2 linked regions of the Lujinxingia vulgaris genome follow. Each later gene encodes a partner of the first gene's protein in a complex. Links are inferred from orthologs where the notes say so. Each region holds a gene or a part of one and is shown in the gene's direction. Other genes may lie near its edges.

What was found. The genes of interacting proteins can lie anywhere in the genome.
Region 2: the proteins of metK (region 1) and groL are in contact, whole or in part, in a cryo-EM structure (PDB 8P4O), measured with the Escherichia coli proteins. The link is inferred for Lujinxingia vulgaris from one-to-one orthologs.

The regions. Positions count from the first base shown.
Region 1 is NZ_VOSM01000007.1:26,762-34,705, reverse strand. The notes cover bases 1-2,892. They hold metK (methionine adenosyltransferase), read left to right. Parts: upstream 1-815; coding sequence 816-1,970; downstream 1,971-2,892. Other genes in these bases: FRC98_RS14105 (FecCD family ABC transporter permease), read right to left, coding at 2,787-2,892; FRC98_RS14110 (ABC transporter ATP-binding protein), read right to left, coding at 2,005-2,790; miaB (tRNA (N6-isopentenyl adenosine(37)-C2)-methylthiotransferase MiaB), read left to right, coding at 1-673. In the rest of the region: more of FRC98_RS14105, read right to left, coding at 2,893-3,839; FRC98_RS14100 (ABC transporter substrate-binding protein), read right to left, coding at 3,836-4,810; FRC98_RS14095 (MXAN_5187 C-terminal domain-containing protein), read left to right, coding at 4,879-6,072; GTPase HflX, read right to left, coding at 6,086-7,693; FRC98_RS14085 (FHA domain-containing protein), read right to left, coding at 7,924-7,944. UniProt on the Escherichia coli protein: Catalyzes the formation of S-adenosylmethionine (AdoMet) from methionine and ATP.
Region 2 is NZ_VOSM01000001.1:534,024-539,501, forward strand. What follows is about bases 2,537-5,416. They hold groL (chaperonin GroEL), read left to right. Parts: upstream 2,537-3,087; coding sequence 3,088-4,746; downstream 4,747-5,416. Other genes in these bases: FRC98_RS02160 (co-chaperone GroES), read left to right, coding at 2,689-2,979; FRC98_RS02170 (serine/threonine protein kinase), read left to right, coding at 5,018-5,416. In the rest of the region: FRC98_RS02145 (23S rRNA (pseudouridine(1915)-N(3))-methyltransferase RlmH), read left to right, coding at 5-472; rsfS (ribosome silencing factor), read right to left, coding at 587-1,033; FRC98_RS02155 (glutamate-5-semialdehyde dehydrogenase), read right to left, coding at 1,125-2,441; more of FRC98_RS02170, read left to right, coding at 5,417-5,478.

The DNA.
Region 1 (7,944 bases):
AGAGGTCGTCAAGGTCGAGGGCATCGAGCGCGTGCGCTTCACCTCGCCATACCCCACCGACTTTACGCCCAAGCTCATCGCGACGATGGCGAAGCACGATAAGATCTGCAACTACCTGCACCTGCCCCTGCAATCGGGCTCCGACCGCACGCTCGAAGAGATGAAGCGCCTCTACACCAGCGGGGAGTTTTTCAAACTCGTCGACGATATCCGCGCGGCGATCCCGGACATCGCTATGTCCACCGACATCATCGTGGGCTTCCCCGGAGAGACCGAGGAAGATTACGAAGAGACGGTGGCCGCGCTGGAGCGCATCCGCTTCGACTTTGCCTACCTCTTCAAATATTCGGAGCGCGACGGCACCTACGCCTCGCGTAAGCTGCCGGACACGCTCGATGAGAAGACCAAAGGTCGCCGCCTTGCCTCGCTCATTGAGCGTCAGGAGGCTATCAGCGCCGAGATCTTCCAGAATCGCATCGGCACCACGGTGCGCGTGATGGTCGAGGGCGAGAGCCGTCGTGATGCGGCGGACCTCTGCGGGCGAAGCGATGATTTCAAGATGACGGTCTTCCCCAAACCCGAAGGTCGCGAGCTGATGCCCGGCGACTTTGTGAACGTGCGCATCACCGATGCCACCAGCCACACGCTCCTCGGCGAGATTGTCGAGGGATAATTCGGGCCGACGCGAATAAACGTTTTTTTCGGGTGTTTCTTGCACCCGCTTACCCCGGCCCACCTCCACGCACGAGGTGGGTCTTTCACTCAGCGGCCATTTGAAGCCGCCTCGCTGCGAGAAGAAACGGAGAACCTTTACGATGTCCCAGAACTTCATTTTCACCTCGGAGTCGGTCTCCGAGGGACACCCCGACAAAATCGCCGATCAGATCTCCGACAGTGTTCTCGACGCCATCCTGGCGCAGGACCCCAAGAGCCGCGTGGCCTGTGAGACGGTGGTCAACACCGGCCTTGTGCTGCTCGTCGGTGAGATCTCCACCCGGGCGACGGTCGACTATACGAAGATCGCACGCAACACCATCGAGCGCATCGGCTACAAAGAGGCCCGCTACGGCTTCGACCATAAGAGCTGCTCGGTGATGGTGGCGCTCGATGAGCAGAGCCCGGATATCGCCCAGGGCGTCGACGCCGAGCACGGCGTGGTCAGTGAGCAGGGCGCCGGCGACCAGGGCATCATGTTCGGGTATGCCTGCGATGAGACCGACCAGCTCATGCCCATGCCGATCATGTACTCCCACCAGCTCGTCGAGCACCTGGCGCACGTGCGCAAGTTCGGCGGCATGGACTGCTTCGGCCCGGACTCCAAGAGCCAGGTCTCGGTGCGCTACGAAGAGGGCCGCCCGGTCGCGATTGACGCGGTCGTGGTCTCGACCCAGCACACCGAAGACATGACCATCGAGCAGGTCCGCGAAGCGGTGATGGAGACGGTCATCAAGAAGGTGCTCCCGGCGCAACTTCTCAGCCCGGAGACGAAGTTCCACATCAACCCCACCGGCAAGTTCGTGATCGGTGGCCCGGTGGGCGACGCCGGCCTGACCGGCCGCAAGATCATCGTCGACACCTACGGGGGCATGGGCCGCCACGGTGGCGGCGCGTTCAGCGGCAAGGACCCCAGCAAGGTGGACCGCTCCGCGGCCTACATGGCGCGCTACGTGGCCAAGAACCTCGTGGCCGCAGGCTTTGCCGAGCGCCTGGAAGTACAGCTCTCCTACGCCATCGGCGTGGCCGAGCCGGTGAGCATCATGGTCAACACCTTCGGCACCGGCAAAGTGGACGAAGAGAAGATCGAGGCGCTCATCCCGCAGTTCTTCGACCTGAAGCCGGCCGGCATCATTGAGAGCCTGGACCTGCTCAAGCCGGTCTACAGCGAGACGGCCGCCTACGGGCACTTCGGCCGCCCCCAGTTCACCTGGGAGCGCACCGACAAGGCCGAGGCGCTGCGTAACGCGCTTTGATCGTTTGATTTAAGCGAAGGGTGTGGCTGGCCGCTCAGGCCAGCCACACCTGGCGCCCTTCCACCTGGACGCGGCGCATGGGAAGCCCGAAGGCCTCGCTCACATCTTCTTCATTGAGCACCTCATCGGGCGGACCCCACCCCAGCGCGCGCCCCGACGCCAGCAGCAAGACCCGGTCGAAGGTGCGGTGCACGAGGTTTAAGTCGTGCAGCACCGCCACCGCCGCGCCCCCCTGATCCACATGTTGACGCATGACCTCCAGCAGCCTGAGCTGATGACGAAGGTCGAGGTTTGCCGTGGGCTCATCGAGAAGCCAGAGAGGCGCATCGGCAACGAGCGCGCGGGCCATCACCACCCGCTGGCGCTCCCCACCGCTGAGCGAAGAGACGGGGCGATTGGCCAGCGCGTCGACCTCAAGGCGCGCGAGCGCGTCAAGCGCGCGCTGCCGATCCGCCGACGAGGGCAGGCTGAAGCGGGGGCGGCTGGCGTGAAGTCCCATCAATACGAACTCCAGCGCGCTGAACTCAAAGACTGGCGAGGAGCTCTGGGGGACGACCGCCACCCCCCGGGCGATCTCGCGACGCGTATACTCCGAGAGCTCCCGGTCACCCAGCCACACCTGCCCCTCATCGGCGGCGCGCACCCCGGCGATGGCGCGCATCAGCGTCGTCTTCCCCACCCCGTTGGGCCCCACGACCGCCCAGGCAACACCCGCCTCAACGCTGAAACTCAAGCCCTCAAAGAGCGTGCGATCGCCGACACGTGCGCCCACACCGTCGAGGCGCAGCAGCGGCGGAAGTCCGCGTCCTTGCTCGCTCATGCCCACCCCGCATCGCGACGCAACGCTCGCCATAAGAAGTACAGAAACATCGGCGCGCCGATCATCGAGGTCAAAACGCCTACTGGCAACGTCGTGCCGAGCACGCCGAAAAGGCTACGCGCGCTGACATCGGCCAGCGTCAAAAACGCCGCCCCGGCCAGCGCCGAGGTCGGCAGCAGCACCCGATGATCCGGGCCCACCACAAGGCGCATCGCGTGCGGCACGACCAGCCCCACAAAGCCGATGATGCCCGAGAAGGCCACACCCACGGCCACCGCCAGGCTGGCCAGCAGCAGGCAGATGCGCTGCACTTTTGCCACCTCCACGCCCAGGTAGGCGGCCTCCTCTTCGCCGAGCGACATCGCGTTGAGGTCGCGGGCGTAGGCAAAGAGCGCAGCCAGGCACAGACCAATCACCACGCTTACGCCCAGCATCACCGGCCAGGCGGTGCCCTCCACGCTGAGCGAGCCCATCAGATAAAACAGAATCTCCTGGGCTTTCTGTGCGGAGACGACGCTCTGCAAAAACATGATCAGCGAGGCAGCGAAGGCGTTGACGATCACCCCGGTTAAGAGGAGCACATAGGTCGCGCCGCGCCCGGAGGGCGCCTGGCGCGCCACGGCAAAAAGCGCCGCGAGCGCAGCGAGCGCGCCGCCGAAGGCGGCGAGCGGGGTGCCGATGGCGAGCACGCCGACGCTGAAGCTGCCGAGCGTTAAGAGCAGCGTGCCGCCCAGCGCCGCGCCTCCCGACACACCCAGGATGTAGGGATCGGCCAGGGGGTTTCGGAGAACGGCCTGAAAGACCGCACCGCCGGCGGCCAGCGCCGCACCCACCACGCCTGCGAAGACCACCCGGGGCAGGCGCGCGCTCCATAAGATCGCCTGCTCCGTGGAGCTGAGCTCGCCGCTCCACCAGCGCGCTACCAGATCATATCCACCCAGCGCGGAGCTCCCCGAGCTCAACCCCAGCGCCGCACTGAGCGCCCAGAGCACAAGCGTGATCGCCGCGCACAGCGCGATCTTCGTCGGGGTCAGCGCCGCGCGCATCATCGGGCCTCCTGCCCCGAATCCGCACCACGCGCGGCCTCCCCCAGAAGCTCCAACGCCTGCGGCACGCGCGGCCCCGGGCGCATCATCACCGCATCGGGAAGATGCACCACTCGCCCCTCTCGCACCGCCGGGAGGCTGTCGAAGTTTTTCCAGAAGCCCAGCACCTCCTCGCTGCTCACGTTGAGCGAGACATCGACAATGAGCTGCGGCCCAGCCTCAATCACCGCCTCCATATCGAGCACGGGGTAGGCCGTGGTGGCGTCGCCGGCGGCGTTCTCAAGGCCCGCCAACCCGAGCAACTCATCGCCAAAGGAGCCCGGCCCGGCCACGACCACCGGCTCGCGATCATAGGCCAGCAGCGCGCGTTGAGGTGCGGCGCCCTGTGTCGTGCGCAGCCGCTCGGAGACCTCATCGATCCCGCGCTCGGTCTGCGCGCGAAGTTCGCGCCCGGCCTCATCCTCGCCGATCCAGGCGCCCAGAAGTTCGATGGTGTGCAGCGCCGATTTCAGATCATCACCGCGCGCAAAAGCATAGGCCACCCCGGCTTCCTGGAGCTGATCGGCGACCTGATGATCGGCGCCGGCCTGCACGCCCACCACAAGATCGGGGCGCGCGGCCAGGATGGCCTCGAGATCCGGATCGAGCATCCCGCCGATCTTCGGCACCTCGCTCACCTCCTCGGGGAAGTCGCAATAACGGGTCACACCCACCACACGCTCGCCAGCGCCCAGAGCATAAAGCACCTCGGTGGTGGAGGGGGCCAGCGACACAATGCGCGCCGGCCGCTCGGGCAGGTTGGCGCTGAGCGTGGCGTCTTCGCGCACCACACGCTCTCCCGGCCCTTCATCGCTCGGCGAGGGCGTCGCCGGCTCAGCCCCGCGATCGCAGCCAGCGCCCAGCGCCGCAAAAAGCGCCAGCGCCACGATCGCGCGACCTCCCCAACTCAAACTCACCGGATGGTCATATTGCAAAGGCTTCACCTGGTGTTACACTACCGAGACCCGACGGCCTCCCACAGACAGCTCAAGGATCGGCAGCCATGGCGGGACGTGACCTGCTCAGTCAGTCAGAAATCGACGCGATGCTCAACAACCTGGAGCGTCAGATCGATCGTTTGCGCGTGCTCTACGAACGTTATTTTAACGGCGTGGACCGTCGCCCTCCCAGCCATCAGCGCCAGGAGGTGGTGCGCTTGAGCTTTGAGCTCGAGCACACCTTCATCAATAACACAGCCCAGAAGTTCCGTCTGCGAGCCTTAGTCCAGCGCTTCCAGACCTTCAAGACCTATTGGGATCGCACGCTTCGCCAGATCGAAGAAGGCACCTACAAGCGCGATCGCAACAAGGCTGAACGCCGCCAGGAGCGCCGCCAGGCCCGGGAGGCCCGCGACGACGACGGGGCCTACAACATCGATCTGGACAACGACTTCATCGAAGGGCTCGATGAGGTCGATCTCGACGCGATCCTTGGCGACGCCATCTCGGCGGTAGAGGCCTCTGAGCCCACTCCGGCAGCTCCCGCAGCGGCGGCTTCCGCATCCAGCAGCGCCGAGCGCGATGAGGCTGAGCGCGAGCGCATCCGCCGCGAAAAGCTCGCCGAAATCCAGCGCCAACTCGGGCTTGTGGGCGATGAGCCCGCAGCAGCAGCTCCGGCACCAACCCCATCCGCGCCCTCAGCGCCAGCGACGCCGGCAGCCGCCCCGTCCCCCGCAGCCGAGCGGCCCCCGAGCGATCCGCGCAGCCAGAAACTCGCCGCGATGCGCCGCAAACTCGCGCAGCGCGGCGGTGACGACGAAGCGTCCAGTACTGCCGCCGCCTCGTCCGACGCCGAGAGCGGTGTGCGCGGCGCGAGCTACGACAAGCTCGCCAAGATGAAAGCGATGCGCGAAAAACTCGCCAGCCGCTCCATTCAGCGCGCCTCTTCGGGGCCGATCCGTCGCCAGAGCTCCTCGACGCCCGCCACCCCCGGGGGCACCCGCACCACCGGCAGCCACCGCGTGGTACGCCGCCCGGCGAGCTCCGACGATGATAACGCGCGCCAGGTCTACGAGCGCCTCATTGAGGCCAAGCGCCGCTGCAACGAGCCCACCGATAAGTTGAGCTACGACGCGGTCAAACGCTCCATGGACCGCCAGCGCGAAGAGCTCCAGCGCAGCCGCGGCGCGCGCAACGTCGACTTCCAGGTCGTCATCAAGGGCGGCAAAGCCTACCTCAAGCCCGACACCAAAGAGTAAGGCTCAGCGCCTCTCAGGGGCGCGCCTCCATCGACGACTCGCGCTGGCGTGCCTGACGGAAGAGGCGCGTCTCCAGCTCCTCAACGAGCGCCTCGGTGCTGGCGCGATCCAGCGCCGAGACGGCGATGGCGTTGTACGCCCGCGCCACCGAGGCAGCCTCGCCAGGCTCCAGAAGATCGCTCTTATTAAAGACGAGCAGCTGCTCCTTATCGCCCAGACCGATCTCGGTGAGGATGCGGTTGACCGCCTCCATCTTATCGTCGAAACGCTCGTCGGAGACGTCGACCAGGTGCACCAGAATATCGGCCTCGTCGAGCTCTTCGAGCGTGGCCTTAAAGGCGGCGACCAGGTCGGCGGGAAGATCGTGAATAAAACCGACGGTGTCGGTGAAGATGATCTCGCGCTCGTCGGGAAAACGCAGCTTACGCGTAGTGGGCTGCAGAGTGGCGAAGAGCTTATCTTCGCTGAGCACCTCGGAGTTCGTCAGGGCGTTGAGCAGCGTCGACTTTCCGGCGTTGGTGTAGCCAACAATGCTCACCGTGGGCAGCTGGTTCCGGGTGCGGCGAGCACGGCGAACCTCGCGTTGTTTGCTGAGATTCTCGATGTCTTTTTCGAGCGAGCGGATGCGATCGCGGGCGCGACGTCGGTTGATCTCCAGCTTCGTCTCACCGGGACCACGGCCGCCGATGCCACCGGTGAGGCGGCTCATGCCGGTGTTGCGGCTATGCAGCCGGGGCAGGTTATATTTGAGCTGGGCCAGCTCCACCTGCACCTTACCGTCGCTGGAGGTGGCGCGCTGCGCGAAGATGTCGAGGATGAGCTGGGTGCGGTCGATGACCTTGATGTCGGTCTCATCGGTAATGCCGCGCAGCTGGGTGGGGCTCAAATCCTGGGCGAAGATGATGAGGTCGACGTCGAGCTGCAGCGCCCGAAGCGTGAGCTCCTCGATCTTACCTTTGCCCAGGGCGTATTTGGGGTGCATGCCGCTGCGACGCTGCACGAGCGTATCGACCACATCGACGCCGGCGGTGCGGCAGAGCTCGAGCATCTCGGCGACCTCCACCTCCTCGGGCCGTCCCTCGGGTGTGGCCACATAGGCCAGCAGCGCGGGCTGCCCCCCGGTCGTGATGACGTCGGCCGCCTTACGCTGGAACTCGCCCTCGAGCTCCATGATGAAGTGCGTGAAGCTCACGCCAACTTCGGCCGGGTTGGGGGCCTTGTAGGTCTCCCAGATGCGCTGCTCGGGGTTCTCCGGCACAAGGTGCGCCCAGGCCACCTGGCCCGGGTAGCCGCCCGGTCCCACCCCGATGCTCATCACAAGGTCGAGCTGCAGTTTGGAGAGGTCGGTGAGATCGTCGCGTGAGAGCTCAACATCTCGCCCCTTGCCGCCCAGGTGAGTGCGGATCAGGCGCACGCCGCGAAAGCGGCTCTGACCGGCGCGCTGACGCCCCAGATCCGGCAGGTAGACGCGCTGATTGTCGCCGAGCATCACATGCTCAACCTTGCCGGAGCGGTCCACCAGCACGGCGACCACCCGGTTGAGCTCCTCGGAGATGAAGGTCATCTGCGTGGCGAACTCCTGGCTTATCGCATCCAGGGTGCCAATTTTTCGTCGGTACAACTTCTCCAGCGCGCGCTTCTGGCTGGATTTCAGGCCGGTGGTCTCGCCATAGATCTCGCGTGCGATAGGTCACTCTCCTTTTAAAAAGTCTGCGCGTGGGCGGCGCTCTTTACGGCGTTGATAAACGATGTGATGAGACGGCGCCCTCAAAGAAAAAACGGCCGCCGCCCGAGCTCCATTCCGAAGCAGGCGGCGGCCGAGAAGATTGCCGGCGGTTCAACACGCCATGCTCAGGGCGGACACCCCAGACG
Region 2 (5,478 bases), on another replicon or contig:
GTCGATGAAGATCAGCGTGGTGGCGATGGGGAAGATGCGAGACGCTCGCCTTGGCGAGCTCGCAAAGGAGTATCGCGAGCGGCTGGCGCATCATCTGCCCGTGGAAGATGTGGAGGTGCGCGAGGTGCGCGTCAGTGGCAACGATGTGGCCGGGGCTCTGGCCGAGGAGGCCGAGGCGATGCGCAAAGCTTCGCCGGAGCCGGCGCTCACCATCGCGATGACCGAGGGAGGGAAGCAAATCGACAGCGCTCAGCTGGCCGAGTGGATGGACGGCTGGATGGTCGGTGGTCAGCGCCATGTGGTCTTCTACATCGGCAGCGCGCACGGGCTGGATCGGCAGCTTATCAAAAGCTGCGATCGGCGCCTCTCGCTCTCGAAGATGACCTTCCCCCACGAGATGGCGCGCATGATGCTCTGGGAGCAGCTCTACCGGGCGATGACGATCATTCGCGGTGAGCCCTACCATAAGTAAGAAGCGAGACGTGAAGTTGATGTGACGATAAAAAACGCCCCGGCAGCCTGGCTGCCGGGGCGTTTTTTAATCAGGGTGCTGCAACGCGCATCGCGTTGGCTTGCGGCCGTCGTATCAGGCTCCGAAGGCTTCGCCGTCGAAGTGGCCGTAGAGCTCTTCGGGGGCGTCTTCGAGCTCCAGGCGAGGGGCCTCCGACCACATGCGCTCCAGGTCGTAATCCTTGCGGGCGTCCTGGTGGAAGATGTGCACGATGATGTCGCCGTAGTCGAGCAGGGCCCAGCGGCCGGTGTCCAGGCCTTCGGTGCCCATGCTCTTGCGGCCGGAGTCGCGCATCTCGGAGTCGACGCGTTTGGCCAGTGCCTGCACGTGACGCTCGGAGGTGCCAGTGGCCACGATGATAAAGTCGGTGTAGCTCACCCGACCGCGCAGATCGATGACGGTGGTGTTGAGCGCTTTAAGATCCCAGGTGACCGCGGCGATGCCGCGGGCCACGTCGATCAGCTCCTGATCGATTTCGGACTGAGGGGTGTTCGGGGTGGAAGCGGCGCTGTCTGTCTTCATTCCTCTCCTGGTCAGGTTTGCCCGGCGCCTCTGGCGCCGGTGACCTCATCCATCCTCGACGTCTTCGTGGATGGTGAGGCGAAATCGCGGGTCACTCCCGGATCTGTCCCGTACCTAACACAACGAATTTGGTGGTCGTCAATTCCTTTAAGCCCATCGGGCCGTAGGCGTGCATGCGGGTGGTGCTGATGCCGATCTCGGCGCCCAGCCCAAGCTGGCCGCCGTCGCTAAAGCGTGTCGACGCGTTTATGAGTACCACCGAGGAGTCCACCGCGTCGATGAAACGCTGAGACTGGGCATAACTCTCGGTGAGAAGGGCCTCGGAGTGGCGAGAGCCAAAGCGATCGATGTGCGCGATGGCCTCGTCGAGGTCGGCGACTACGCGCACCGCCAGCTCCAGGCTTAAGAACTCGGCGGCGTACGCGTCGTCGGTGGCTTCGCAAAAGTCGATGTTGGCCGCGCGTGCGATGGCGGCGCTGGCCGGGCAGAGGTGCAGGCGTACGCCGGCCTCCGACAAGGACTTAAGGCAGCGGGGCACATGCTCCTCAAGCGCGCTCTCGGTAAAAAGCAGCGTCTCGGCGGCGTTGCACACCCCGGGGCGCTGCACCTTGGCGTTGAGCACCACCCGCTCCACCGTCTCCGGGCTGGCGGAGCCGTCGACGACCAAGTGGCAGACGCCCTCATCGTGTTTGATGACGGGGATGCGGGAGTGCTGATGCACAAATTGAATGAGCCCCTTGCCGCCGCGGGGGATGATCACATCGATCGCGTCGCTCAGGGTGAGCAGGTGGGCGGTGGCCTCGCGCTGACGCGTCTCCACAAAGCCGATGGCCTCGCAGGCCTCCGGCGGAAGATCGCTCTGTTGGAGACCCTCGCGCAGCGCGGTGACGACCGCCAGGTTGGAGGCAAACGCGTCGCTGCCCCCTTTGAGCATCACGCCGTTACCGCTCTTTAAGCAGAGCGCGGCCGCATCGCTGGTCACGTTGGGGCGGGCCTCGTAGATGATGCCGATGACGCCCAGAGGAATGCGCTTTTTAGCGACCTGCAGGCCGTTGGGGCGCATCCACATCTCATCGTAGCCGCCGAGTGGGTCGGGCAGGGCGCGGACCTCGTCGAGGGCGCAGGCCATCTGCTCGATGCGCTCGGGGCTCAGGCGCAGGCGATCGATAAACGAATCCTCCAGGCCGCTGGCCCGGGCGGCCTCCAGGTCGGCCTGGTTGGCGCTGAGGATGGCGTCGGTGTGGGCGCGCAGCGCCCGGGCCATGTGCAGGAGCGCGTCGTCGCGCAGCGCGCCGGGCTGGCGCGCGAGCTCGCGGGCGGCGCGACGCACACGGCGGGCCTGGGCGTGAAGCTGGGAAGGATCAAAAACGTCGGTCACGGAGCACTCGCAAGAGTCGTGGTTTACCATGCTCGGTTGCCCCGGGCGCCCGCCATGGCGGTGCGCGTTTCGGGGACTGCAGCGAGCGACGATAGCGCCAAAGTCGGCGTAATTAAAGGGGGAGCGAAGCCTGTCAAACTTTTCTGCTTGACTTGGTTAGGTCGGCGCATACGGTATGCCGCGTTAGCACTCCCCCCTTGAGAGTGCTAAGGGGCCCAATCAGCCCCTGTTTTCCAACACTCAACGTGTTCCTTAACCCATTCTACGAGGTGAAGCGATGAAGATTCAGCCCCTGTACGATCGCGTCCTTATCCAGCGCGTGCCCAGCGAAGAAAAGACCTCGACCGGCATCATCATCCCCGACACCGCCAAAGAGAAGCCGCTTGAAGGTATCGTGCGCGCCACCGGCAAAGGTAAGCCCGGTGATGACGGTAAGCCCGTCGCGCTGCAGGTCAAAGAAGGCGACAAGGTCCTCTTCGGCAAGTACTCCGGCACCGATGTGACGATCAACGGCGAAGAGCACCTGATCCTGCGCGAAGAAGAGATCCTGGCGGTCATCACCGACTAAAGCTCGCTGCTGAGCTCGCGCTGCAATCAGCGCGAGGGATGTCCTGCGTATGAATCTGGCTCGCCGACTCAGGGCGAGCAACCCAACCGAAATTTCAGGAGACAGACCATGGCCAAAGAGATCATTTTTGATACCCGCGCTCGCCAGCGCATCCTCAACGGCGTTAACACCCTTGCCAACGCCGTGCGCGTGACCCTGGGGCCGAAGGGCCGCAACGTGGTCATCGAGAAGAGCTTCGGCGCTCCGCTCATCACCAAAGACGGCGTGACCGTCGCCAAGGAGATCGAGCTTGAGGACAAGTTCGAAGACATGGGCGCCAAGATGGTCAAAGAGGTCGCCTCGAAGACCTCCGACACCGCCGGTGACGGTACCACCACCGCGACCGTGCTGGCTCAGGCCATCCTGCGTGAAGGCACCAAGCTTGTGACCGCCGGGCACAACCCGATGGAGATCAAGCGCGGCATCGACAAGGCCGTGACCGCCGTGGTCGAAGAGCTGCACAAGATGGCCACCGAGACCAGCGAGCGCGGCCAGATCGCGCAGGTCGGTACCATCTCCGCCAACAACGACGAGTCCATCGGTAACCTCATCGCTGAGGCCATGGAGAAGGTCGGCAAAGAAGGCGTGATCACCGTCGAAGAAGCCAAGGGCCTGGAAGACGAACTCGAGTTCGTCGAGGGGATGCAGTTCGACCGCGGCTACCTCTCGCCCTACTTCGTGACCGACGCCGAGCGTATGGAAGCAACCTTCGACAACCCCTTCATCCTGCTCTTCGACAAGAAGGTCAGCTCCATGAAGGATCTTCTGCCCCTGCTGGAGCAGGTCCACGGTCAGGGCAACCGCCCGCTGCTGATCATCGCCGAAGACATCGACGGCGAAGCGCTGGCCACCCTGGTGGTCAACAAGCTGCGCGGCGTGCTCAACGTGGCCGCCGTCAAGGCGCCGGGCTTCGGCGACCGCCGCAAGGCCATGCTCGAAGACATCGCCATCCTCACCGGTGGCAACGTCATCAGCGAAGAGCGCGGCATGAAGCTTGAAGCCGCCACCCTTCAGGACCTGGGCACCGCCGGCACCGTGACCATCACCAAGGACTCCACCACCATCGTCGGTGGTCAGGGGACCAAAGATGCGATCACCGGTCGCGTCAACCAGATCAAGGCCCAGATCGAGTCGACCACCAGCGACTACGACCGTGAGAAGCTCCAGGAGCGTCTGGCCAAGCTCGTCGGTGGTGTGGCCGTGATCAAGGTCGGCGCCCAGACCGAGATCGAGATGAAGGAGAAGAAGGCCCGCGTTGAAGACGCCCTCAACGCCACCCGCGCTGCCGTCGAAGAAGGCATCGTCCCCGGTGGTGGTGTGGCCGTGCTGCGCGCCTCCAAGGTGCTCGACAACCTCTCCCTGGAGCGCGAGCAGGCCTTCGGTGTCGACATCGTGCGCCGCGCCGCTCAGGAGCCCATCCGCCAGATCTCGGCCAACGCCGGTGTGGAAGGCTCCATCGTCATCCAGAACGTGCTCGGCAAGGATGGCAACTACGGCTACAACGCCCGCACCGACGTGTACGAAGACCTGGTCAAGGCCGGCGTCATCGACCCGGTCAAGGTCACCCGCACCGCGCTGCAGAACGCGGCCAGCATCGCCGGTCTGATGCTGACCACCGAGGCGATGATCGCCGAGAAGCCCAAGGCGGGCGACGATGACGCCGCCGGTGCTGCTGGTATGGGCGGCATGGGTGGTATGGGCGGCATGGGTGGCATGGGCATGATGTAAGCCCTTTGCGCGTCGGCAGCGCGTCGTAAACATCGCGCGCCGACGCCGCCCTCAACGCCTGAAGCGTTTGAAAAGCCGCCCCCCCGTGAGACACTCGCGGGGGGCGGCTTTTTTTGCGTTCAGGGGCAACGACGAGCTCGAATGTCAGGGTTGTCTCCATGGCATCGAGGTCGCTCAGCGCAGCCGGCGATGGACCGCCGAGATCTCGGGTGTTAGATTCGTGCGCCCGCCCTCCTGCGGGGTAAAAGCTGTATTGAGCCAGAGAGTCTGCATGACCCACCCAGAAGCTGAGACCCGGGCGTTTTGCGAGCTTCGCGCCGGGGTGCTCTTTGAAGGAAAATACCGCATCGTGCGGCCGCTGGGGGAGGGAAGTTTCGCGACGGTAGTGCACGCGCGCCACGAGGTGATGGATCGCGATGTTGCGCTGAAGTTTCTGCGTCCGGAGGTCATGGCGGCCCATCCCGAGGTGGCCGAGCGCTTCATCAACGAGGTGCGCGTGGCCAGCCGCCTCAAAGATCCGCACACCGTGGCGATCTTCGACTTCGGGACCACTTCTGACGCCATCCCCTACATGGTGCTGGAGTACGTCGACGGGCGCACCCTCGATGAGGTCATTGAGGCGCGTGGAGCGCTGGGCAAGCGCCGCTCGATGGAGTGCTGCCTGCAGATCCTGGCGAGCCTGGAAGAGGCGCACGCCCACCACGTGATTCACCGCGACTTAAAGCCGGCCAA